DNA from 3 places in the Oceanobacter sp. ABM4_470 genome. Region 1 is predicted to be linked to each of the others. Evidence: predicted binding sites of a transcription regulator. Region 1 holds the regulator's gene; each other region holds the start of a gene.
The links. The regulator LexA, encoded in region 1, represses DNA repair genes until DNA is damaged. The targets are predictions, from matches to a motif close to TACTGTNTANNTANACAGTA.
Positions count from the first base shown of each region.

Region 1 (8,041 bases):
GTGTTTGGGGGTGAGTACCCATACCGAATGGGAAATTGCTCGAGCCAGAGCCATCAAGCCCTCTTACATTGCTTTTGGACCGGTATTTCCGCCGTTGTCGAAAAAACTGAAATACCCGCCATTGGGTTTGGAGCAGTTATCGAAGTGGTGTGCCGAAAACAGCGACTTCCCGTTAACCTGCATTGGCGGTATCACGGAAGATAACATCACGGATGTTGTATCGACGGGCATACCGTCGGTGGCAATTGTGACGGCGCTGGCCAACGACGAGGGGCTGGCCAAGCGGTTTGAACGTATCCGTCAGGCTATCTGACCGAAATAAGAAAGAAGGTAGTGAGCGTGCCGTTAGCTTGCTACCAGCCACACGCCCACACCCAGCATCAGTGTGCCTGCACAACGATTGATCACCCGGACGTTGCTCTGGGTTTTCAACAGCAGACTCAGGCTCTTGCCGCCACTGGCGTATATCAGCAAGCAGACAAATTCCAGCAGTAGAATGATGCCCAGCAGGGCAGGCAGCTGGTGGCTCATGCTGATCTCGGGGTCCAGAAATGGCGGCAACAGCGCAATGAAAAATGCCCAACCCTTGGGGTTGGCGATGGCTGTAATAAAGCCTTGCCACGCCAGTTCCTTCCAACTGGCCTGACGCTGTTGCTCAGGTTGTTGAGACAGCGCCAACTTTCCTCTTGAACGCCACAGCTGAACGCCCAGATAGCCCAGGTACAGACCGCCAGCTAACTTGAACGCAACGAACAGCGCTGGGAAATTCAGCATAATCGCAGCGACACCAATGACCGCCGATGTTGCCACAATACCTACGCCCACAAGTTCGCCCGCCATCATCCACAACGCACGTTTAACGCCAATCGTCATGCCCAATGACATCGACAGGGTCATGCACATACCCGGCGTAATGGAAACGAAGAAAAAGGTTGGAACAAACGCCATCAAGGCTGCGGTGTTGAGCATAAAAGGGTCTTCAAGGCTGATGGTGCGTAGTATGCGCTGACTTGATTGAAATGTAACGCAATCGGGCGGTGATATACACGTATGAAATCGCTCGTTGAGCCGAGTTGCCCTCGATTGTCTGTTCAGCAAGGAATAACAACGATTTGCCAATTCGCTTTTATTTAGAGCGGATTAGAGTCCCCAAGTCGCTGAAAAGGTTAATTTTTATGTTTTCTGCATCTTTGTGCCTTGAAATGAAACAGGCCGTCCCCATCTTTGCATTCAACGGCCAGGCGATAGGGTAGTTACCGCGTCTGGCAGGCATTGAGGTGAAATAACGACGCGTGGATTTGCGTCTTGTAACAGGAGAAACTCATGACCGTGGCCAGCAAAGAAACACTTGGCTTTAAAACCGAAGTCAAACAGCTGCTGCATCTGATGATTCATTCCTTGTATTCCAACAAGGAAATCTTTTTGCGGGAGCTGATTTCCAACGCTTCCGACGCCTGCGACAAGCTGCGCTTCGAAGCTTTGAAAAACGACGCACTGTACGAAGGCCAGAGCGAGCTGGCAGTGCACATCGACTTTGATGCCGAAGCGCGCACTCTGACCATTGCCGACAATGGCATTGGTATGGATCGCGATGATGTGGTGAACAACCTGGGTACCATCGCCAAATCCGGTACTGCTGATTTCCTGAGCAAGCTGACTGGCGACCAGAAAGCCGATTCCCAACTGATTGGTCAGTTCGGTGTGGGTTTCTACTCCGCATTTATCGTGGCCGACAAGGTTGTGGTTGTAACCCGCCGTGCCGGCAAAGCCGCTGATGCTGGCGTGCGTTGGGAATCTGCCGGTGAAGGTGAGTTCTCGATCGAAGGTGTTGAGAAAGCCGATCGCGGTACCAGCATTACCCTGCACCTGAAAGAAGGTGAAGAAGATTTTGCCGACAGCTTCCGTCTGCGTTCCCTGATCAAGAAATATTCCGATCACATCGCCATTCCGGTATTCCTGCCGCAGGAAACCACCACTGATGAAGAAGGCAATGAGACCCAGCAGCCTGCCGAAGCAGTGAACGAAGCCAAGGCGCTGTGGACTCGTCAGAAGTCGGACGTTAGCGACGAAGAATACACCGAGTTCTACAAGCACATTTCCCACGACTGGCAGGAACCACTGACCTGGATGCACAACAAGGTGGAAGGCAAACTGGATTACACCAGCCTGCTGTACATCCCGTCCAAGGCGCCATTCGACCTCTGGAACCGTGAGAGTGCCCGTGGCCTGAAGCTGTACGTTCAGCGAGTGTTCATTATGGACGACGCCGAGCAGTTCCTGCCGCTATACCTGCGTTTTGTGAAGGGTGTGCTGGATTCCAACGACCTGTCCCTTAACGTATCCCGTGAAATTCTGCAGCAGGACAAGCAAGTCGACAGCCTGCGTTCCGCGCTGGTGAAGCGCGTGTTGGATACGCTGACCAAACTGGCCAAGAACGATTCTGAAAAGTACCAGCAGTTCTGGGATCAGTTCGGTGAAGTGCTGAAAGAAGGCCCGGCTGAAGATTTCGCTAACAAGGAAAAAATCGCAGGTCTGTTCCGCTTCTGCACCACCAAGTCGGAAGGCACTGTTGAAAATGTTGGTCTGGCTGACTACGTTGCGCGCATGCGTGAGGGTCAGAAGAAGATCTACTACATCACCGCAGAGAGCGTTGAAGGCGCTCTGGGTAGCCCGCACATTGAATACTTCAAGAAGAAAGGCGTTGAAGTACTGCTGCTGACTGACCGCGTTGACGAATGGATGGTTGGTCATCTGTCCGAGTTCGACGGCAAGCAGTTCCAGGACATCACCAAAGGTGAACTGGATCTGGATGATCTGGCGGACGAAGAAGAGAAAAAACAGCAGGAAGAACTGCAAGAAACCCACAAGGCACTGATCGAACGCGTTCAGGACGCTCTGGAAGATGTAAAAACCGTACGTGTTACCTCTCGTCTGACGGATTCACCGGCCTGCCTGGTGGTAGGGCAGTTCGACATGGGTGGCCACATGCGCCGTATGCTGGAAGCTGCGGGTCAGGATGTTCCTGAATCTGATGTGACACTGGAAATCAACCCGACTCATCCACTGATTGCCCGTTTGGATCAGGAGCAGGATGAAGATCGCTTCAAGGAACTGGCGGGTCTGATTCATGCCCAAGCGCAGTTGGCCGAAGGCTCTCAGCTGAAAAACCCAGCGGAATACGTTGGTAAGCTGAACAAACTGTTGCTGGATCTGATGAAGTAATCGGTAGCGGGATTCAGTCCTAACTACTGTTACTCAGTGCAGCGCCCCGGCTCTGTAAGCCATGTCAACCACGTGGGTTGATGTGCGTTTATAGAGTACCGGGGCGCTGCTATGATGCGCTTACGTTAATTTTGTGTGCCGGAGCGGAGCTTCGGCAAAAAGATCTTCCTTGGGGGAAATATGAAAGGTATTGCTGTGGCCACTCGTAGTGCAATTGCGGGAACCCTGTTGTCTGTTGCTGCTGTTTCCGCACAGGCGGGAGGTACCTTGGACTTCAGTTTGGCTAACGAATCCGTTCGACTGGCCTACGACGCCACCCAGGCCGACTCTGGCCTGCACATCAACCTGTCCGGCTTGCACGACATGGACGACGGCGACCTGCTGGGTGCGGGCCTGCATGTGGTTGATTTGAAAAACCGCAACAAGAACCTGTACTTCGGTGTAGGTGGTAAAGCCTTCCTGTTTGATACCGATATCGACGCCCAGGGTGGTGCTGTTGGTGTGGGTGGCTTCTTCCGCGCCAACTTGCCAACGCACCCGGACTTCAGCCTGGCCGGTTACGCTTACTATGCGCCCAAGGTAGTTTCCTTCGGTGATGCCGAAAGCCTGCTGAGCACCGATATTCGCGCTCAATACGCGGTTATTCCGACTGCTCGCGTTTACATGGGTTACCGCTACAACGGTGTGCGTCTTGAAGATGTTAGCGACCGTTATGAATTGGGCGAAGGCGTTCACTTTGGTGTGACGCTGGACTTCTGATGGCAGCAATTAACTGGGTAGGCCAGACCAATCAGCGTTTGTACCAGTGTCGACTGATGCTGGAGCAGGTTGAGCTGGCAGACAATCATGCGCTGGCGACGGCATTGGAAGACGGTGCCGTATTGCAGTTGGGCGCCGCCTATCGTTGCTACCTCAATGAGCTGGCTGGATTGGTGAACGTGAATGGCAAGGTCAACGACCTGGCTGAACTGTTCGCCAAGGCTGCGTTTGCCATTGCCGACATGCAAGAGCTGAAACAGCTGGAAGCTGATGTTTACGGTTGGCTGGGGCAGCTGCAGCAGATGCTGCGTGATGCCCAGCAACTGGCGGCGGTCAGTAAGCCGAGCAGCGTCGAACAGGTTGAGCCGAGTGGTAATCTGATTGCTAGTGCACCGGCGGAACAAAGCCGTGCGGAAATCTTGCTGGGCATATTGGGTGAGTTACAGGCCCTGATTGAATGCCAGCGTGGGAATCACAAGGAAAGCTGAACCTGCGATTCATGAAGTCCAGTTACTCAAAACACCCGCCATGTGGCGGGTGTTTTTGTAAATACTGCGGATACTCGGGTTTGTCGCTTAAACACGTTCAGTAAGAATCGGCACTTGCGGCTATTTTGGCAGGTACTGAACAGCTGGATTTCCCTGCGGTCGGCAATGCTGGCCGTTACTCTTGTTATCTTTATGTTACACTCGCCATCCAATTTTCGTGAGACCTTCTATGGCACGCTTCTTTGAGATTGTAGAGCTTACCAATGGTGACGTGGCGCTTCGTCGGGTTGATGACGAAGAAGACGGTGATGCGCTGGTGCGTATTCATTTTTCAGCCGACGCCAAAGCCAGTTTGAGTGAGCATCATGTAGATATTGCCCGCGTCATGCTGGAAGCCGGTGTGCGTAAAGTGGGTGAGTTGTCTGGTTTTGATATGGACGACGAAGAATTTGATATTGATGCGCCGTCTCACAAGGTACATTGATCTGTCTGGTATCGCACTCATTGTTTGATGGCTAATGACCTGTAAAACATCAGCCCAAAGCGTGGATAAGATACCCAGCAACGAAAAAAGCAGCCAATGGCTGCTTTTTTTGTGCTTCGATTTTGAGCCTTGTTGTTCCAGTAAGGCATTGAACCGTCGCACTGTCAGAGGCTGCTGTGAACCAGTACCACATGAGTACCACTTTGGGCGGCTGTTTGGCGCAGGCTTCTGCGAGCCTCGCTGCTGAGACCACCTTGCCATTCAATGATCAAATGGCTGTTGGCACTGGCCATAATACGTTCGCACAACGCCATTTGGGTGTCCTGGCACAGATCAATATGGACTACCGGAGCGGTACCGAGGCCAATACTCTCCAACCACTGTTTGTTCAGGGTCCGATTCGGGCTAAGCCACATCAGCCAGCGGTTACTGGAATTACACTGCGCCAGCATCGGTAATAGCTGCATCGGCTGGATAGCGCTGTCGTCACTCAGAATCATTTCGGTCAGACTGCCTTTGGCTGGCTGGACATTCAGGGTCTTGCGATCCTGAATCCGGCTGCTGAGAGACAAATCAGGCTGGTGATCGACTTGCAAACTCATCTGGCGCATGGCGGCTGACCTCGTGATAACTGACTGAGAACTTAGTGGCGGCGAATGACGCCGACGTACAGTCCTTCGATGTTAAATTCCTGTTCGCGCAGATCGACTTCAATCGGCGCGTATGCTTCGTTTTCGGCGTGCAACAGAACCTTGTTGCGGTTCTTTTCCAGGCGCTTGACGGTCACTTCGTTTTCAACCCGGGCAACCACCACCTGACCATTACGAGCGGTATCGCACTTGTGAACCGCAATCAGATCGCCGTCCATAATGCCGATGTTCTTCATGCTGTCGCCGTGTACTTCCAACAGGTAGTTGGCATCTGGTTTGAAAAAACCGGTCGGCAGGTTGCAGTAATCTTCAATGTGCTCTTGCGCCAGAATGGGTTCACCAGCGGCCACACGACCGACGATAGGCAAACCTGGCTGTTGGGTTTCAATCACACGAATCCCGCGTGAGGCACCTGGCATGATCTCAATAGCCCCTTTGCGCGCCAGTGCTTTCAAGTGTTCTTCGGCGGCATTGGGAGACTTGAACCCAAGCTCTTTGGCAATCTCCGCACGGGTTGGCGGAAATCCGGTTTCCTCGATTCGGCTACGAATCAGATTCAACACCTGCTGTTGTCTTGCGGTGAGCTTGATCATGTGTCTTTCCATATCTGTTTATCTGTACAGTGGTTGGAAATATATACAGTAAAAAATACTGTGTAAACCCACAGTGTTTATTTTTTGTTGGTCTATTGCTCATTGAATTTATTGGGCTGGACTGGTTGGGGAGAAATCGTCGGGCTGGGGGATAAGTTACGGATTTTCCTGGCTGGTATAGGTGGGAACGGTTTAGAGGCTCTGGTTTTATTTGCCAGTTTGTTTGAATACGTATTCGGGTTGACGCTTTTCTACGCGGTAACGACAGTGTTTCCAGTACTTTAGCGCCGTTTTTAGGAAATAGATTTGATTCAGTTGCGTTTCAAACGTATGTTTCAAACAACAATAATGCATGGAACCTCAGCCCCATGGCCCAGAAAGACACCGCCAAAAGTATTCTTAATGCCGCTGAAGAATTGTTTTCCGAGCGCGGGTTTGCCGAAACCTCGCTGCGTAACATTACCAGCAAAGCCAATGTGAATCTGGCCGCGGTGAATTACCATTTCGGTTCCAAGAAAGAACTGATTCAAGCCGTATTCGCCCGCTTTCTGACGCCGTTTTGCGCCAGTCTGGACGAGGCGCTGGCCCAGTACGAAGCCGAGCTGAATGGCGATACGCCAGATTTCGGCAAGTTGCTGCGTTTGCTGTCGGGTACCGCGCTGGCAGCTGGCAAGGGCAGCACTCGTCGCGTGGGCATTTTCATGCGTTTGCTGGGCCTGGCTTACTCACAAGAGCAGGGACATTTGAGGAAATTCCTGCGCAATGAATACGGCCAGGTGTTCAGCCGTTTTATGACACTGGTAACCGCTGCGTCGCCGGGGCTGGATGATCAGGAGCGATTCTGGCGTATTCACTTTATGTTGGGGGCGACGGTGTTTACCCTGTCCGGGGTTGAGTCATTAACCGCCATGGCAGAACACGACCTCGGCGTCAGCAGCGGTATCGAGCAGGTGATTGACCACCTGGTGCCGTTCCTGTCGTCGGGCTTTCAGGCTCCACACCAAGACTGACCTTCGATACCGAGAACGTATGATTGTCGACACTATTGGGCTGCGGGATGCGCCCACGATTGAAATTTCCATTGCTGATCAGGCGCTGCGTTTTAGCGCTGAAGATCGCTGCTATCTGTTTGATGTGTCTACCGCGCTGAATGGCGTTGGTGAGCGAAACGGCAGTGGCTGCACGCCGCGCGGTTGGCATCGTGTCGTCGCCCGTATTGGCGACGGCCTGCCCATCAATGCCGTGTTTGTTGGACGTCGTTTTACCGGCGAAATCTATTCGCCGGCGTTGGCCGAACAGCACCCCAGCCGGGATTGGATTCTGAGCCGTATTCTCTGGCTGCAAGGCTTGGAGATTGGCCGCAATCGCATGGGCAATGTCGACTCGATGCGACGCTATATTTATATTCACGGAACTCCGGATACGGAACCTATGGGGCGGCCGGAGTCTCATGGCTGTGTGCGTATGCGCAATGAAGACCTGCTGACGTTGTTCGATTTGGTGCCCGCTGGCACCCGGGTCTGGATACAGGAACACAGCTTTTCGAGAATCCCATGTCGTTTGATCTGACCACGTCTGAACCCCGCCCATCGGTGGGTGTAATTGCCGATTTGATCGGTACCGAACTGGTTCCACAAGACCGTGTTGTACTGGACTCACCCGCATTAAGCGGATTGATTCTATTTGCTCGTAATTATCAGAGCCGCAGTCAGTTAACCCAATTGCTGGATGCGGTACGCCGCGAACGCCCGGAGTTGCCGGTGTTTGTTGATCAGGAAGGCGGTCGGGTACAGCGTTTCCGAGACGGTTTTGTTCGTCTACCAGCCATGATGCGGTTGGGTGAAT
Region 1 covers NZ_JBSWTR010000001.1:1,577,679-1,585,719, reverse strand. Annotated here, with positions in the region: gene thiE (thiamine phosphate synthase) at 1-313, shown strand, start outside; gene ACXADJ_RS07020 (LysE family translocator) at 346-969, opposite strand; gene htpG (molecular chaperone HtpG) at 1,324-3,222, shown strand; gene ACXADJ_RS07010 (YfaZ family outer membrane protein) at 3,403-3,981, shown strand; gene ACXADJ_RS07005 (DUF6586 family protein) at 3,981-4,469, shown strand; gene ACXADJ_RS07000 (hypothetical protein) at 4,699-4,953, shown strand; gene ACXADJ_RS06995 (cell division inhibitor SulA) at 5,118-5,564, opposite strand; gene lexA (transcriptional repressor LexA) at 5,597-6,196, opposite strand; gene ACXADJ_RS06985 (TetR/AcrR family transcriptional regulator) at 6,565-7,206, shown strand; gene ACXADJ_RS06980 (L,D-transpeptidase family protein) at 7,226-7,765, shown strand; gene nagZ (beta-N-acetylhexosaminidase) at 7,750-8,041, shown strand, end outside.

Region 2 (8,041 bases), 1.6 Mb from region 1:
GAGTCTTCGTTAAAAGTACTCAGCCACTCGGTATGAAACGCCACCATTCCGGCGATGAACATGCCGTTCACCACGCCTTCCGGAAACATCATCAGCGGCAAGTAGCGCAGGTAGTCGTGCCACACCTTGGCCAGCGTATAGTCGCCGCTGGCTACATACGCCAGACTCTGCAACACATCCAGAAACGCATGGGTAAAACCGGCATTAAGAAAGCCTGCTACCAGAATGTAGACAAACGGATTGTGCGGCAGGCGCTTGTACACCAGTGAGTAAAACTGCCAGGTAAAAGCAATTGGCAAGGCATTCTGAATCAGCAGGTGATAACCGAAATCGGTCCAGTGAGTGGCACCCAGCAACAGCAGTCCAAGCTGCATCAAGGCGGCGGCCAGCAAGGCCAGTCGCCAGCCCATCATCAGGGTGGCGGCGGTCAGGCCCAGTACGTGAAATTCCAGCCCCGGCAGAATGCCTGCTTTCGACATCCACAACATCACCAGCGCCACCACACTGCCGTAAAACAAATGCTGCGCGGTGCGGTTTTCCCGTAGCGCCTGCCAACGATAGCTGTAAATGCTGTAGCCCAGCGTCAGCACGCTGAGCACGCCGAATACGGCAAAAGTCCAGGCTGGAAAGGCTGGTGTCATGGTCTGGCTCCGATACGATCAGAGGTCAGGCAAGCAGCTCCTGACAATACAGCAGGGCGTCTTCGCGGCCATTACTGGCCGGGTAATAATTGGGACGAACCCCCACCTGACAAAATCCAAGTTTTTCATACACGGCAATCGCCGCAGCATTGCTTTCCCGTACTTCCAGAAACATCTGGCTGCAACCGCCCTGTTCGACCATATCGAGCATTTGCTGTAACAGCTGCTGGCCAAGGCCACGACCACGCAGGTCTGGCTCGACCGCAAAGGTCAGCAGCTCGGCCTCACCGGCAATCTGGGTAACCACCGCAAATGCCACCAGCTGCTCTGTGGCAGGATCGACCAGCTTCCAGATCACGCCGTTGCGCTCCAGATAGCGACTCATGGTGGCCCGGCTCCAAGGGTGATAATGGCTGCGGTTTTCAATGTCCATCAGTCGATCAAGATCGGCCACAACGGCCGCCTGAACCTGATAATCCGCGCCGGTTTTAACTGTCATTGGCCAGATTCCGCACCGTCAGTAGTTGTTGCCACAGCTGTTTTTTCAGCGCCCCTTGCTGCATGACCGTCAGGACGCTGTGATCCATATAAGCACCGGGCACGTCGATGTGCTGTAGCCAGCGACGGGCATTGGTGCCCAAACCAATTGCCAGTTTGGCACCATGATGGGCAAAGAAATTCCACTGCGCTCGCAGGGCTTGTTCAGCCACCGCCGCACTTTGGTCTTCACGGGCATTTTCAATAAAAGGCCAGCGGAACATTACCGGCTCGCCCCGCAACACTTCCCAGCCCATGGCCGCGCACACCCGTGGCGCAAAGGCCAGCAGGTTGCCCAGCTCATTGAAGTCGTCGCAGACCCACACCACCGTATCACCGAACTTCACAAAGTGCAGTTCAAAACGCGGCGGCGTAAGATCGGTTGGGTCGATTTTGCCATCCAGCGAAGCGGCTTTGTCTTGCGCTACCGCAGTATTCTGTGGCGCAGTCGCTGGTCGATCCGTTACCGGCGTATCAGGCTCTGTCCTGGCAGCAGAAACTGAAGAAACCGGAGCCGCGTGTGCTGGACGGTCAATAGCCGCCGTTGGATTCGCCGAAGCAGGTGCCGGATTCGCCGCAGCAGGCGCTGACGCAACCGGAGCAGCACCGCCCAGTAACTGCGCTGCCATGTGCGCGCCACGCTGGCTGTCACCGGCCGCAGGCAAGTGATCGGCAGACATATCACCGGTGCCGTGTAAGTGGGTGCCTTCCCCCAATACCGGTAACAGGTTACTGGGGGCAGCATTGGGCAGTTCCTGACGTGGAACCCACACCGGAATGCCCATGGCTTGCAAATACTGCTGACGAACGGCCTCACGCATAGAACAACATCAACTCCGCTTAAACGCCGTCATTCTGTGGGTGCTGACGCACCACATTGGAATGCAGCATGTTGAGGGCGTGAATGTACGCCTTGGCGGAAGCCACCACAATGTCGGTATCCGCGCCGTTGCCATTCACAATTCGACCGCCCTTCTCCAGACGAACGGTCACTTCGCCCTGTGAATCCGTACCCTGGGTAATGGCATTCACGGAATACAGTTGCAAGCTGGCACCGGATTCGGCCACCTGTTCGATGGCTTTCAATGCCGCATCAACCGGACCACTGCCTTCGCCGCGTACTTTATGTTCAGTGCCGTCCTTGCTGACCACCAGCTCGGCGACCGGGGTTTCACCGGTAGCAGACTGACTGGACAGGGACACCAGTTTGAACACGTCCGGGGCGATATCCGCGACGGTTTCGCTCACCAGTGCTTGCAGATCTTCGTCGAAGATTTCGTGTTTCTTGTCGGCCAGATCCTTGAAGCGGGCAAAAGCCTCGTTCAAGGCCGCGTCGGTTTCAAAGCTGACGCCCAGCTCTTCCAGACGACTACGGAACGCCGCACGGCCAGAGTGCTTGCCCATCACCATCTTGTTGGCGCCCCAGCCCACGTCTTCAGCCTTCATGATTTCGTAGGTTTCACGGTGCTTCAGCACGCCGTCCTGGTGAATACCGGACTCGTGAGCGAAGGCATTAGCACCGACGATGGCCTTATTTGGCTGTACCGGGAAACCGGTCACGGTGGACACCAAACGAGAAGTCGGCACGATGTGGGTAGTGTCGATGCTGGTTTCAATGTTGAACAGATCAGAGCGGGTACGGGTCGCCATCACGATCTCTTCCAGCGCCGCGTTACCGGCACGTTCACCCAGACCATTGATGGTACATTCCACCTGACGGGCACCGTTGGCGACCGCCGCCAACGAGTTGGCTACCGCCAGACCCAGGTCGTTGTGACAGTGCACCGAGAAAATCGCTTTGTCGGCGTTTGGAATGCGTTCCAGCAGAGTCTTGATCTTGTAGCCAAACTCTTCCGGAATGGCGTAACCCACAGTGTCCGGAATATTAATGGTACGAGCACCGGCGTTGATGGCCGCTTCAATGATGCGACAGAGGAAGTCCATGTCGGAACGACCGGCGTCCTCACAGGAGAACTCGACGTCTTCCACAAAACTACGGGCTTTCTTCACCGCGTAAACCGCCTGCTCAACCACCTGATCCGGCTGCATCCGCAGCTTGTACTGCATGTGAATTGGCGAGGTCGCAATAAAGGTATGAATACGGGCACGTTCGGCTTTCGCCAGCGAGGCGGCCGCACGTTCAATGTCATTATCCACCGCACGGGCCAGACTGCACACCGTGCTTTCACGCACTGCCGCAGCCACCGCTTCGATGGAGGCAAAATCGCCCGGAGAGGCCGCCGCAAAACCGGCTTCGATCACGTCAACGCGCATTTTTTCCAGCGCCTTGCCGATACGAACCTTTTCTTCCCTGGTCATGGACGCGCCCGGGCTTTGTTCACCGTCGCGCATAGTGGTATCGAAAATGACCAAACGATCTGGCGTACTCATGATGCTCTCTCCTGCAAATTTGGGGTTGTGCGCACGTTTGTAAGTATAAATATCGATTGTCATCGTGCTGGCGCACACATCTGAACAGCCCTCTCGGGGCCGCCCGTGTCACTAGTTGATTATACGCAGACACCCCAGTGGCCGCAGTAGTTGAGGCCGCCGAATTACGCTTATTTTTGATCCTCACTGATGAGCGTCAGCGCCCAAACACAGCCGTCGGGAAATGACCAATCGTCTCATCCAGACGCACAGACGCTTGCAAGCCAAAACCAAATACTGTTTATTTATACAGTAATTTTGATTTTACCGCGTCATCGGCGCAAGGCGTAGCACATGCTTCCTGAATCCCGCTCCCATACAGCCAACGACCCTGCTTCCCATTCGGTACTCGATCAGGTGCTGGACCGTGGTGATGTCTGGCAGGCCAGACGCCAGCCGGAGTTTGCGCACAAGCAGATCTCCAGTGGTTTTCCGGAGCTGGATGCCCAATTGCCCGGCGGTGGCTGGCAGGCTGGGCAGCTGTGCGAGATTTACCAGCAAGGCCTCGGAACCGGTGAACTGAGCCTGATTCTTCCGGCGTTGGCCAAACTCAGTCAACAACCCCACTGGATTCTGTGGGTAGCGCCACCGGCCATTCCTTACGCGCCGACACTCAGCCAGGCAGGGGTTAACCTGAAACACATTCTGGTGGTGCGCCCCAAAAGCTACAAGGAAGCTATCTGGTGTTTGGAAGAAGGCCTGCGCAGCGGTCATTGCAGTGCGGTTCTGGGCTGGCTGGGAGAATGGCACAAGCAGCATATTCGCCGCCTGCAAATCGCGGCGGCAGATACCGATAGCCACTGCTGGGTTTGGCCACAAACCGGTTTTGATGCCAGTGGTTCGCCGGCGGCCTTACGCCTTGGCGTACAACGCTTGTCTGCCCGTCAGCTGCAAGTGCAATGCTTCAAGCGTCGTGGCAGCTGGCCCGGCAAGGACTTTATGGTCGATATCACGCAGGCCAGCGGCACCCCGATGCCAGCCAACGACCGTTTTCCAGCTCACAAAGCTGTGTGCCTGCAGTCCGTTGCACGACTCGGCTCGGCCAACTGACAGGGCATCCGCCATGACGCCGCTGTGGTTATACCTGCATTTCCCCGACCTCTACCTGCACAGCCTGCTGATTCCGGACGATCAGCCGGTGGCCCTGCTGGGAGCCAGGCATCAGCATGTCGAACAGCTCAATGAGCCTGCTCGCAAAGCCGGCGTCACCGTCGATATGTCGATGGCAACGGCTTGCAGCCTGTGCCCGGGATTGCTCTGTCAGCCACTGGATGACATACAGCAACAACAGTTACTGGAGCAAAAAGCCCTGTGGGCCTATCGCTACTCGGCGCAGATTTGCCTCGACCCACCGCAAGGGCTATGGCTGGAAATTGGCTCCATGCTGAAGCTGTTCGGTGGGCTGGAATCCCTCTGGCAGCGACTGCTGCGCGAAGCCCCAACACAATGGCCAATTCAGCTCGGCGTGGCTCAAGCGGCTCAAGCCGCTCGGCTGCTGGCCATTAACCACATCGGCCTGCCCAACAGCGACAAACACTGGATTCGCCAGCAACTGCATGGCCTGACGTTGGCGCAGCTGCAACTGGATGAGAGCCTGCAACTGAAGCTGCAACGCGTAGGTGCCAAAACCCTCGGCGATCTGGTGCGCTTGCCACTGGCCGACCTGGCGGTGCGTTACGGCATTGAGCTGGTCGACTACCTTGAGCGCATTCAGGGCCACAAACAGCAGCCGATGAGCTGGTTTGAACCGCCCTTACGATTCCGTCAGGACGCGTTTTTTATTGAAGAAGTCGAACATCAAAACGGCCTGCTATTTCCCTTACGGCCGTTACTGGCTGCGCTCAGCAGCTTTCTGCAACAACGCCAACTCAGTACCCGCACCCTGATTCTGCGACTCAAACATCGACACCAGCCAACCACCGAATGGCGGCTCAGCTTTGCCCGTGCCGAACACCGGGAACAAGAGCTGTTGGCGTTGGTTCGTTACCGTTTCGAACATCACACCCTGCCCGCTCCGGTCACCTCGTTGCGATTGTGCGTCGACCACTTTGAAGACATGTATCCCCTGCGAGCCAAAGGCAAACAGGGTCAGAACTCTCATTGGGACAAGTTACTGGGAGCTGCCGGTACAGCAGACGCCATGGACGAAGCCTCCGGGGTACTCGATGATAGTCTGCTGAACCGCTTGCAGGCCCGCTTGCAACATCAGCAGCTGTTTTACCTGCAAGCCAATGCCGATCCGCGTCCGGAAATCGCCGGTCAACTGCTCGACAGTCATCGTCATCCACAGGCGGCTGTTATCCGCAAAGGCCTGCTACGCCCGATATGGTTGCTCGACACCCCGATTCCCTGCCCTCAGCCCCATGAAGACACCTTGATCCTGCATCGGCCGGAGCGCATCAGCAGCGGTTGGTGGGACGGCATAACCGTACGGCGGGATTATTACCTCAGCCTGCAATCCGGGCAGCTGCTGTGGATCTACCGTGATGCCAGCAAAGGCTGGTTTATTCAGGGGCTATTTGGATGACCACAACGCATACCTCTTCAACCAGTGCTGTATTGCCTTACGCCGTATTTCCTTACGCCGAGCTGCACTGCGTCAGTAACTTCAGTTTTCTGCGCGGTGCTTCCCACCCGGAAGAACTGGTGGTGCGCGCTGCGGAGCTAGGCTATCACTCGTTAGCCATTACCGATGAGTGCTCGGTTGCTGGTGTGGTTCGGGGTTGGCAAGCACTGCAAGACTGGCAGCAAACGCACCCGGACCAGCCAGCCCCGAAACTGATCATTGGCGCCGAATTCCATTGGCAGAATCATTGTTTCGTGCTGCTGGCTCCCAGTCTCATCGGTTACAGCGAGCTGTGCCGCTTGATCACCGCCTGTCGACGTTCTGCGCCCAAAGGGGAATACCTGTTCAACCCGGAACAACTGCTGGATAGCGAACACCTGCTGCTACTGTGGCGCCCCTCCGCCAATACCTTCAGCAGCCAGCCCTTGCTGCAGCACTTGCCGGAGCATTTCCATAATCGCTGTTGGTTACTGGCCGAGCGGCTGCTCGATGAACACGATCCGCACCAATACGATCAGGTCATAGCTCTGGCACACAGCCTCGGCATGCCGGTCACCTGCGCCAGTCAGGTCCATTGTCACCACCCCGACCGCCAGCCCCTGCAAGACTGCCTGACGGCCATTCGTCACAACAAGGCCATCAGTGAGATCCCTGACTTGTTGTTCAGTAATGGCGAGCGGCACCTTCGCTCTCACAGTAAGCTGGCGCATCTGTACGATGCCAAACTGCTGGCGTCCACCGTTGAGATTGCCGAGCGCTGCCAATTTCGCCTGGACGAAATTTGCTATCGCTACCCAAGAGATACCGTTCCCACAGATCAAAACCCGACAGACTGGCTACGCTACAAGGTTGAACAAGGCCAGCAACGGCGCTTTCCCGACGGCACCCCAGAGGAGGTTCAGGCGACCATCGACAAAGAGCTGGCACTGATTCATAAGAAAGAATACGAGCATTACTTTCTGACCATTCACGACATCGTCCAGTACGCCAAACGCAATGACATTCTGTGTCAGGGACGTGGCTCGGCAGCCAATTCAGTCGTGTGCTATTGCCTGGGCATCACGGAAGTGAATCCGGTCGAAGTCAGCCTGCTGTTTGAGCGATTTATCTCCGAAGAGCGTAAAGAGCCACCGGACATCGATGTCGACTTTGAAAGCCAGCGCCGCGAAGAAGTAATCCAATATATTTACCAAAAATACGGACGTGAACGCGCAGCACTGGCCGCCACCGTGATTTCCTACCGCCCCAAAAGCGCGGTACGGGATATTGGCAAGGCGCTGGGGCTCAACCTGATGCAGCTGGAACACGTGATCGCCAACTTCGGCTGGCGTTATCGCGGCAAGAACTGGCTGGACGACTTTATCGATCCCTCGTTAGGCAACGCCAATCTGATGCAGCAATTCAAACAACGCATCGAAGAAATTCTGGGCTTTCCCCGCCACTTGTCTCAACACGTGGGGGGTTTTGTGATTACCGAAGGCGCCTTGACGGACCTGGTACCAATCGAAAACGCCAGTATGGCCGACCGCACCGTGATCCAGTGGGACAAGGAAGACCTTGAAACCATGGGGCTGATGAAAGTGGATGTGCTTAGCCTCGGCATGCTGACGGCGATTCGCCGCTGCCTACAAATGATCAGTGACCGGCAAGGTAAGCCATTCGGATTGGCCGACATTCCCCGCAGCGATCCTGCCACCTACCAAATGCTGCAACGGGCAGATTCAGTCGGCGTCTTTCAGGTAGAAAGCCGCGCCCAGATGAACATGCTGCCAAGACTGAAACCCAGCTGTTATTACGACCTGGTGGTTGAAGTCTCGATCGTTCGCCCCGGCCCGATTCATGGCGATATGGTGCACCCGTATCTGAG
Region 2 covers NZ_JBSWTR010000001.1:2,125-10,165, reverse strand. Annotated here, with positions in the region: gene ACXADJ_RS00040 (energy-coupling factor ABC transporter permease) at 1-641, opposite strand, end outside; gene rimI (ribosomal protein S18-alanine N-acetyltransferase) at 667-1,140, opposite strand; gene ACXADJ_RS00030 (hypothetical protein) at 1,130-1,999, opposite strand; gene ACXADJ_RS00025 (2-isopropylmalate synthase) at 2,019-3,569, opposite strand; gene imuA (translesion DNA synthesis-associated protein ImuA) at 3,903-4,658, shown strand; gene ACXADJ_RS00015 (Y-family DNA polymerase) at 4,672-6,135, shown strand; gene ACXADJ_RS00010 (error-prone DNA polymerase) at 6,132-8,041, shown strand, end outside.
Region 2: imuA (translesion DNA synthesis-associated protein ImuA) is a predicted target of LexA. The motif match lies at 3,844-3,863, and genes of this name have one in related genera.

Region 3 (8,041 bases), 1.6 Mb from region 1:
GGGACACAAGTGGATAACGACGAGGCTATGCTGCTGGACTTTGTTCGTCACAACGACCGCATCAACAACGCCACCGCACAGCAACTGTTGGACGTTGACCACGGCCGCGCCTCATACCTGCTGAAAAAACTGCATAAAGAAGGCAAGTTGAGCAAACAGGGCGAACGCCGATGGAGCTATTACGTACTGCCAGAAGTCTGACTCGTTGGAGCCTATGACTTACGCCGGCCAGTACCAGAGTGGCTGCCGGAGCTTTTACTGGTACTGCTGCGGGAACGGGTGCTGCCGCTTGAACCCGCACGACGGCCGCGTCGATACGGCGTTTGGGCCGGTGCAGGAAGCCCCTGAAACGCCCCGATATCCAACTTGCCAGCTTGGCCCACCAGCAACCCCAACTCGTTCAGCATCGGCTGCATAAAGCCGTCGTAATTTAACGTCCGCTCACTGATGTCGTTCAGCTGCCGCTCCCAATGGGCGGTCATGTCCGGCACCGTGGTTTGTTCTGGCAAGGCATTGATCAACGCTCGCCCCAACGGCGTCGACTTGATTTGTTTGCCCTGACGTTGCAAGAACTGCCGTTTGAACAGCAGTTCGATGATGGATGCACGGGTCGCTTCAGTCCCCAGGCCATCGGTGTCCTTGAGGATTTTTTTCAGCTCCTTGCTTTGCACATAGCGGTTGATGCCCGTCATCGCCGCCAACAGGGTGGCGTCGGTAAAGAACTCCGGCGGCTGGGTATGCTTTTCGTCAATTTTGGGGTCGCCGCTGAACAGCAGCTGCCCGGCACTGACATCAGGCAACGGCGGACGCTGCTCGTCGGACGGTTCTTCGCCAGCAGCAGGTTTGCGCACCGGCATGATGGCTTTCCAGCCCAAATCCAGAGCGCTGCGCTGGCTGGCAACAAACAGCCCACCGGCAATATCGAGTTCGATTTTATGGTCCGCATAACGATAGGGCGGATAAAACTGCAATAGGTACTGACGCGCGACCAGCCCGTAAATTTGTTGTTCGGCGCGCCCCAGTTTACTGATATCGCTGCGCTTTTCGGTCGGAATAATGGCGTGGTGTGCACCCACCTTGCTGTCATTCCAGGCTTTCGATTTCAGGCTCAGATTCACCTCAGCCACGGCCTTGCCAAGGCCGGCATCGGCAACGTTATTGCCAATCGCCGCCACCACCGACTGGCGCTGGCCAAAATGCTCCATCGGCAAGTAACGACAGTCAGAACGCGGATAAGTAATCAGCTGATGCTTCTCGTACAGGTTCTGACAGGCGTCCAGTGCCACCTTGGCACTCAGGCCAAAGGCCTTGGCCGCATCAATTTGCAGGGCTGACAGGTTGTAGGGCAAAGGCGCAGCTTGCTGCTTTTCCTTCTTGTTGCAGGACAGCACTCTGGCGGCCTGATGGCGTATACGCTCGGCAACATTATGCGCCAGCCTGGGGTTCAGCACCCGGCCGTCTTCATCCTGATGAGCGGCACAGGCTTCACTGGGCTGCCATTTGGCATAGAACGCCAACGGTTGCCCTTCGGCCATATGAATGGCAGCACGCACTTCGTAAAAAGGCCGAGAGACAAATTGCTCGATGGCCTGATCCCGCTTAACAACAAGGCCCAGCACAGGGGTTTGCACCCGCCCCACCGACAGCACCTGCTTCAAGCCGCCTTGCTGCCCTTTGATGGTACAGGCACGGGTCAGGTTAATGCCGTACAGCCAGTCGGCCCGACTGCGCGCCAATGCCGAGACCGACAGCGGCACAAACTCGCTGTTGGGTCGTAACTGGTTCAGCGCTTTTTTCACTGCCGCCGGGTTCAGGTCACTGACCAACAAACGCTGCATGGCCTGCTTCTTGTTGGCCGGGGTCTTCAGATAGCTGATCACCTCATCGACCAATAACTGCCCTTCGCGGTCGGGGTCGCCGGCATGCACCAGCTGACTGGCTTCTTTTACCAGTTTGCGCAGCACCGACAGCTGCTTGCGGGTTTTAGGCTTCGGCTGCAATTGCCACTGTTCCGGCACAATCGGCAGGTGATCCAGCTTCCACTGTTTGAAAACCGGGTTGTAGGCATCCGGCTCGGCCTGCTCCAGCAAGTGACCAATGCACCAGCTGACCACATCGCCGTTGGCCGCCCGTACAAATCCTTCCCCTTTTTGATGGGGTTTTGGCAATACCGCGGCAATGGCCCGGCCAAGTGATGGCTTTTCAGCGATGATCAATCGCATGGAAGAATTCCAGATACTGTTCAAACATCCAGTTAATTTACCGATTTTGCTGCAAAAACAAAACCTTATGACTAAAAAACCACCAAATCGGAAAAAATTTCAGATTTTTTTAAATTTTCTAAGCTTTTGATGTTGCAGGAATTTTTTCTCCTGATAATATGCGCGTCCTGAAGTTGAGGCACAGCTTGAACTTCTTCGAGAAAGCTTTCTTGCTTTTTCATCTGCTGGGGTGTCGCCAAGTGGTAAGGCAACGGGTTTTGATCCCGTCATTCGCAGGTTCGAGTCCTGCCACCTCAGCCATTAACTATTCCTTGTTTTTATCTTCCCAAGTCACATAAGCAGCCTTTGGTTAGTCGCGTCTATTCCGGAGCTCTACTCCCGTTTCAGCTCATCTGCTGCCTGACATTCTGCCGTTTAAAAAACGGTTATGTTTTTTGTGAATTGCGACACGTTTTGACGCTTCAACCCCGCAAGATGCCCTCATTGTTTCCTGAAGGATGATGGAGAAAGCGATGAAAGTATCTCAGCCTGCATTTGTTTACCATGCCCAGTGTTCCATCTGTAACTGGAACTATGTCTACTCGGAGCTGAGCGCTTTGCCCGATTGCTGCCCCATGTGCCAGGCAATCGCGTTGCATGTGGACATGATCGACCCATCAACCCAACCTCCTGTGACCGATCCCGAGGAAGTGGACTTACACGACACGTTCGGTGCATCCAATGACCCTGTGTTCTTCGCTCAACGGGCAGCGCCTGCATCGATGCTGATAAATACTCAAGCACGACTGCCGGGCATTTAAGGTTCATTTATCAATCAATTCAGATTCAAATGTGATAGAAATCACATTTCATCTACTTATAATCAGGCCTCGAAACCCGTCCCAAGCATAAGGAGTTGCTTAGCATGGCCAATGATTACCTGACATTCGCACGACGAATGGAAATGTTGCGCCTGATTCCCGAAAAGCCATCCGACCCAATCAGCACCACGTTGCTGCACCAAAAGCTGGAGCGGGATTACCGCTGCACCAAACGCACGGTGGAACGGGATCTGGAATCCCTTTCTGTTGCTTACCAGCTCTATACCGAGACCAACGGCCGCAGTAACTCGTGGGGGTTTGTCGCCGGAGGTAAGCAGCTTCTGCATCGTTCCAACTCAGCCGCCGCATTGTCTTTCATTTTGGCAGAGCCGTATCTGAAACAGGTTCTACCGGCCTATGCTTTCCAGCAAATTCAGCCCCAATTTGAAGAAGCCAAAAGCAGCCTGAACAGCTTCAAAGGCAAGGCATCTGTGTGGCCAGATCGCATTAGGGTTCTACCGGAAACCAAACAGCTGCTGCCACCCGAACCGTGCGAAGCCACCTGGGAGAACATTACCGAAGCCTTGTTGCAGAACAAACAACTGGCGGTGTCCTACGCCAGCCGTAGCCATCAGGACACCAAACAGCTGAATCTGACGCCGCTGGCTCTGGTTGCAAAAGGCGCCACCCACTATCTGGTCGCCACTGCCAACGACTACACCACCCCTTACATCTATGCCTTACACCGCATCGCCGATGCGCGCTTGACCGACGCCCTTTGCCCGGACAACAGCAACTTTGATATTGATGATTTCCTGCGTAATTTTGGCTGGGGACACAGCGGTGATATCGAGCTGATCGCCGATATTTCAGAGAGTATTGCCTCACGCTTGCAGGAAACGCCAATCAGTCATCAGCAGGAAATTCACGGGCCAGCCGACAATGGCCGCTACCGCCTGACAGCGATAGTGCCTGACGATCAGGAAACCCGTTGGTGGGTTTATGGGCTCAATGAACACATTCGGGTTGAAGCCCCAGAGCACTGGGTAGAAGAATTCGCCAGCAAGGCGCAAACCATGGCGAAACTGTACGGCGTGATACCTGATGATTCAGAAACAGCCGGCAGCCAAAGTAATAACAACGCAGAAAGCCTTATCAAATAACCCGTCGAGTAACCTTGTCGAATCACCAATCAAGGGCCTGACCAGGCGTCGGGCCGCTCCTGCATCGCTGGAGTGATGAACGCAGGCGTTTAAAACGAGAGCAGCTTCCTTGCTGCTCAACTTCTTCCTGAATCCCGCCTCCCTGGCGTGGTCCATCACAAGAGCGTCTTGCTCTTATCGTCCTTGTTCCTGTGAGTCATCCTGACTCAGACGGCATAGTGACAAGCCAATGCGACAAGTAACGTCGCTTGATTCAAGCGAATCCTTATTCTGCTATTACAGTCACAAAAAAGCCGGGACATGCCCGGCTTGTGTTATTGCCAATTGCAACGCTATCGATTCAGCTGACTCAGGACACCGCGCTGAAGACTCGCGCAAAGCTGGATTGCTCCTGAATATTCAGCGGCAGGCGCAGCTTGCGGGAAATATCACTGGCGGAGAAGATACCGCGAATCTGGTGATTCTCGGCGTCCAGCACCAGGCAGTGTTGCTGGTGCACTTCGCGCAGGAAGTTAACCACATCACCGATGGTGGATTTTTCGACTTCGCTGATGTCGAAGGCACTCAGATCACTCTTACGGGTCATCAGATCAGACACCAGCACATCGCTGCGCAGGCTGCCGTTGTTGACGGCTTTTTGAATCACGTTTTGCTCGGCCAAATCTTCCGCTGTAATCACACCGGCAAAGCGGTTGTCGTTGTCGAGCACCAGCTTCAGACGGACATGGGTACGAATCATGATGCGGCGGGCGTTATCCGCGGTCACAGACGATTCGATCACCAGCGGCTCGTTGTCGAGGAAGTCAGTAAAGAACGCCAGCGCTGGGCTACGCAGGGAAATATGGATCGGTTTTGCTGGTTGAACCAATTCGTCGATGCTGGATACGGTGTGCAATTTCAGCTTGTGCATAGGGAGTACTCCTCACAGAACTGCTGTCGGCCAAAGTCAGTAAAGGGCCTACGACAACAGTTAAATTTTTGATGGTTTGATTGTGTTAAAAACGAAGCAGAGCGAATCAAACCAGCGGAGGACTACGGGCTCGTCGGGCTTCTGGACGGGTGTCCAGTACCTGAGTGTTGCTGACCAGCGCAGGCTGCCAGTGCTGTGGGATAACCAGAGGCACAAACGCATCATCAGGAACAATCCCTTGTACCTTGTCGGCCTCGCCGGTGGCCAGGTCGATCGGGTAGTCGGAAAGATCCAGTGTGGATGCGGAGTTGAAGCCTGCGGGGCTGGTATCAGGAAGCAGCATGAAGCCCAGTAACAAACTGAGCATTAGAATCACTCGAGTCATGGGCGCCTCCTGACGTTGGGGCTGTTGGCAGACGGGTTTCTGTGATTCAGATTCCGACATTCAACAGCAAGGGATTTTTAATCTGTGTAACTGATATGAGTCACGTTACTCCTGAATAGTTTCACTGACCAGAGTGCAATTGCCGATTTAATAACGCGCAACAGAATTGTTCACTATTCAAATAAATTCCAGCAAAGAAAAAGCCGCAATCGAGTGCGGCTTTTTGTGAATTAGCGTTAACTGTTGGCTCATCAGTCCGTCAGTCTTCCCCAGCCCACTTCCAGGTCTGCCACAATCTGGCGGCTGTCTGGCTGACCTCCGGTGCGAGTAGCCACACCTTGCAGCCAGCCGGTCACGGTGGCTTCGTTGTCGTGCATCCAGATACGCACCGCCCGTAGCGGTGGCACAAAGCCATTTTCAATTTCATCCATCAGCTGCTCTTCCATTTCCTGACTGAACACCATGTTTTTCATCAGCCGAGCAGCATTTGGGCAACGTTGGGAAAAGCCATCCTGTGCCACGGTACGCACGTAGGACGCACCTTTGTTGGGGCCAAAATAGTCATCCGCACCATCCAGATACTGCAATTCCAGATTACGATTCATTGGGTGTGGAACCCAGCCCAGAAAAGCCACCCACTGCCCTTTGCGAATCCGGCCTTTTGCCTGTGCCAGCATCAGCCGCTCTGAAGTCGGGATCAGCTTGAAGTCACCCATGCCTATTGACGGGTCTGCAATCATCTTCTTGACCTGAGCATTACCGGTATTGCCTTTTTCAAGGCCATACACCCGACCGTCAAATTGCTCTGCATACTTGCCCAGATCCTGCACCCGGGTGACGCCCTGGTCGTACACGTACTGTGGCACCACCAGAGTGTAAATGCCGCGTTTGAGGTTGGTTTGCAAAACCTCCAGCTGGCCCTGTTCCAGATACGGCGTGATCATGTCGGTGTTGGCGGGCATCCAATTCCCCATGAACAAATCGTTTTCGTCATTGGCCAGTGATTCATACACTTCGCCAATACTGGGCCTGACATCCATCTCAACCTGATAGCCGAGTTTTTCCAGCAACACCCGGGAGGCCGTTGACGTTACTTTCAGATCCGCCCAGTCCAGCATGGCAAAGCGGATGGTGTTACAACTGACATCGTCTTGCGCCTGACTGGCATTCGCCAGAAGCAGTGCGCACAACAACGCCCAAACCCGAATTTTCATAGGCATACCTCAGACAGCAGAGTTTTTTATCCAGCCTATGGGGATTGCAGCAACGTCGTATTCATACAACGACGTGATTTATCACTTACGCGCAACGCAACGGACATATTGCGCCCAGCTTCGTCGCAGTAAGGCAGCCGCCGGTTTTTACGAGCTTAAACAGCCAGAAACCGGCCTGCAGAAAACGGCGCAAAAAGAGCAAGATGAAGAACAGGACGTTAAGAAACGACGTTAAAGAGAAGGGAATAAGAGAAAACGGATAGAGAGACAGAAGGAAAAGAGTAAAAGCGGTGGACACCAAGAGCCCTCTGGAAAACCCGCGCAGAGTTATTCAGAGGGTCTCTGACCACCGCACAGGATCAATCTTTTAAACGACCCCAGCCAACGGCCAGCGCCTCCGCCATTTCGGTGCCGTTTGGCGTTTGACCATCAAAGGTTTTCACACCATCCAGCCAACGAGTCAGCGTTGCCGCGTTGTCGTTCATCCAGATACGGACCGCACGCTTGGTCGGCACAAAGCCGTTCATCACCTGATCCATTACCTTCTGCTCCATTTCGAGAGAGAAGGTCATGTTTTCAAGCAACTTATTCACGTTCGGGCACTGCTCGACATAACCACTACGAACGACCGTGCGAACGTGGGCTGCGCCCTTGTCCGGGCCAAAGTACGCATCGGCACCGTCGAGGTATTCAATGTCGTAATTCACATTCATCGGGTGTGGCGCCCAGGCCAGAAACGCAATCCACTGGCCTTTCTTGGTTTTGCCTTTCACCTGAGCCAGCATCAGTCGCTCGGAGGTTTCCAGCACGCTGAACTTACCGAGGCCAAAGTCGTTCTTGTCGATCATGTCCTGAATCAACAGGTTACCGCCGTTGCCCTTTTCCAGACCGTAGATACGGTAGCCAAACTCATCCGCGTGTTTGGCAATATCGGCAACCGTGGTCACGCCCTGATCGTATACGTATTTGGGCACCGCCAGGGTGTACAGGGCACCGTTCAGATTGGTGTCCAACACTTCCAGCTTGCCGGATTCCAGATACGGGCCAATCACCCCGGCGTTGGCTGGCATCCAGTTCCCCAAAAACGCATCCACGTTATTCTGGGCCATTTCTTCATACACACCGCCCACACTGCCGGTGGTGATGGTGACGTCGTAGCCCAGGGTTTCCAGCATGACCTGCGCGGTTGTGGTGGTTACTTCAAGGTCAGTCCATTCAACCATGCCCATGCGTACGGTCTTGCAACTGGCCGGATCAGCACTGGCCAGCCAACTGACCGGCAACAAGCACAACCCCAACAGCAATGACTTCAATCTCATCTGTGATAACTCCCGATATCAATGATCG
Region 3 covers NZ_JBSWTR010000001.1:3,130,470-3,138,510, forward strand. Annotated here, with positions in the region: gene ACXADJ_RS13800 (sigma-54-dependent transcriptional regulator) at 1-201, shown strand, start outside; gene ACXADJ_RS13805 (DNA topoisomerase III) at 213-2,222, opposite strand; tRNA gene ACXADJ_RS13810 (tRNA-Gln) at 2,448-2,522, shown strand; gene ACXADJ_RS13815 (hypothetical protein) at 2,735-3,022, shown strand; gene ACXADJ_RS13820 (helix-turn-helix transcriptional regulator) at 3,127-4,185, shown strand; gene ACXADJ_RS13825 (CBS domain-containing protein) at 4,535-5,095, opposite strand; gene ACXADJ_RS13830 (hypothetical protein) at 5,202-5,480, opposite strand; gene ACXADJ_RS13835 (glycine betaine ABC transporter substrate-binding protein) at 5,732-6,694, opposite strand; gene choX (choline ABC transporter substrate-binding protein) at 7,054-8,013, opposite strand.
Region 3: ACXADJ_RS13805 (DNA topoisomerase III) is a predicted target of LexA. The motif match lies at 2,237-2,256, and genes of this name have one in related genera.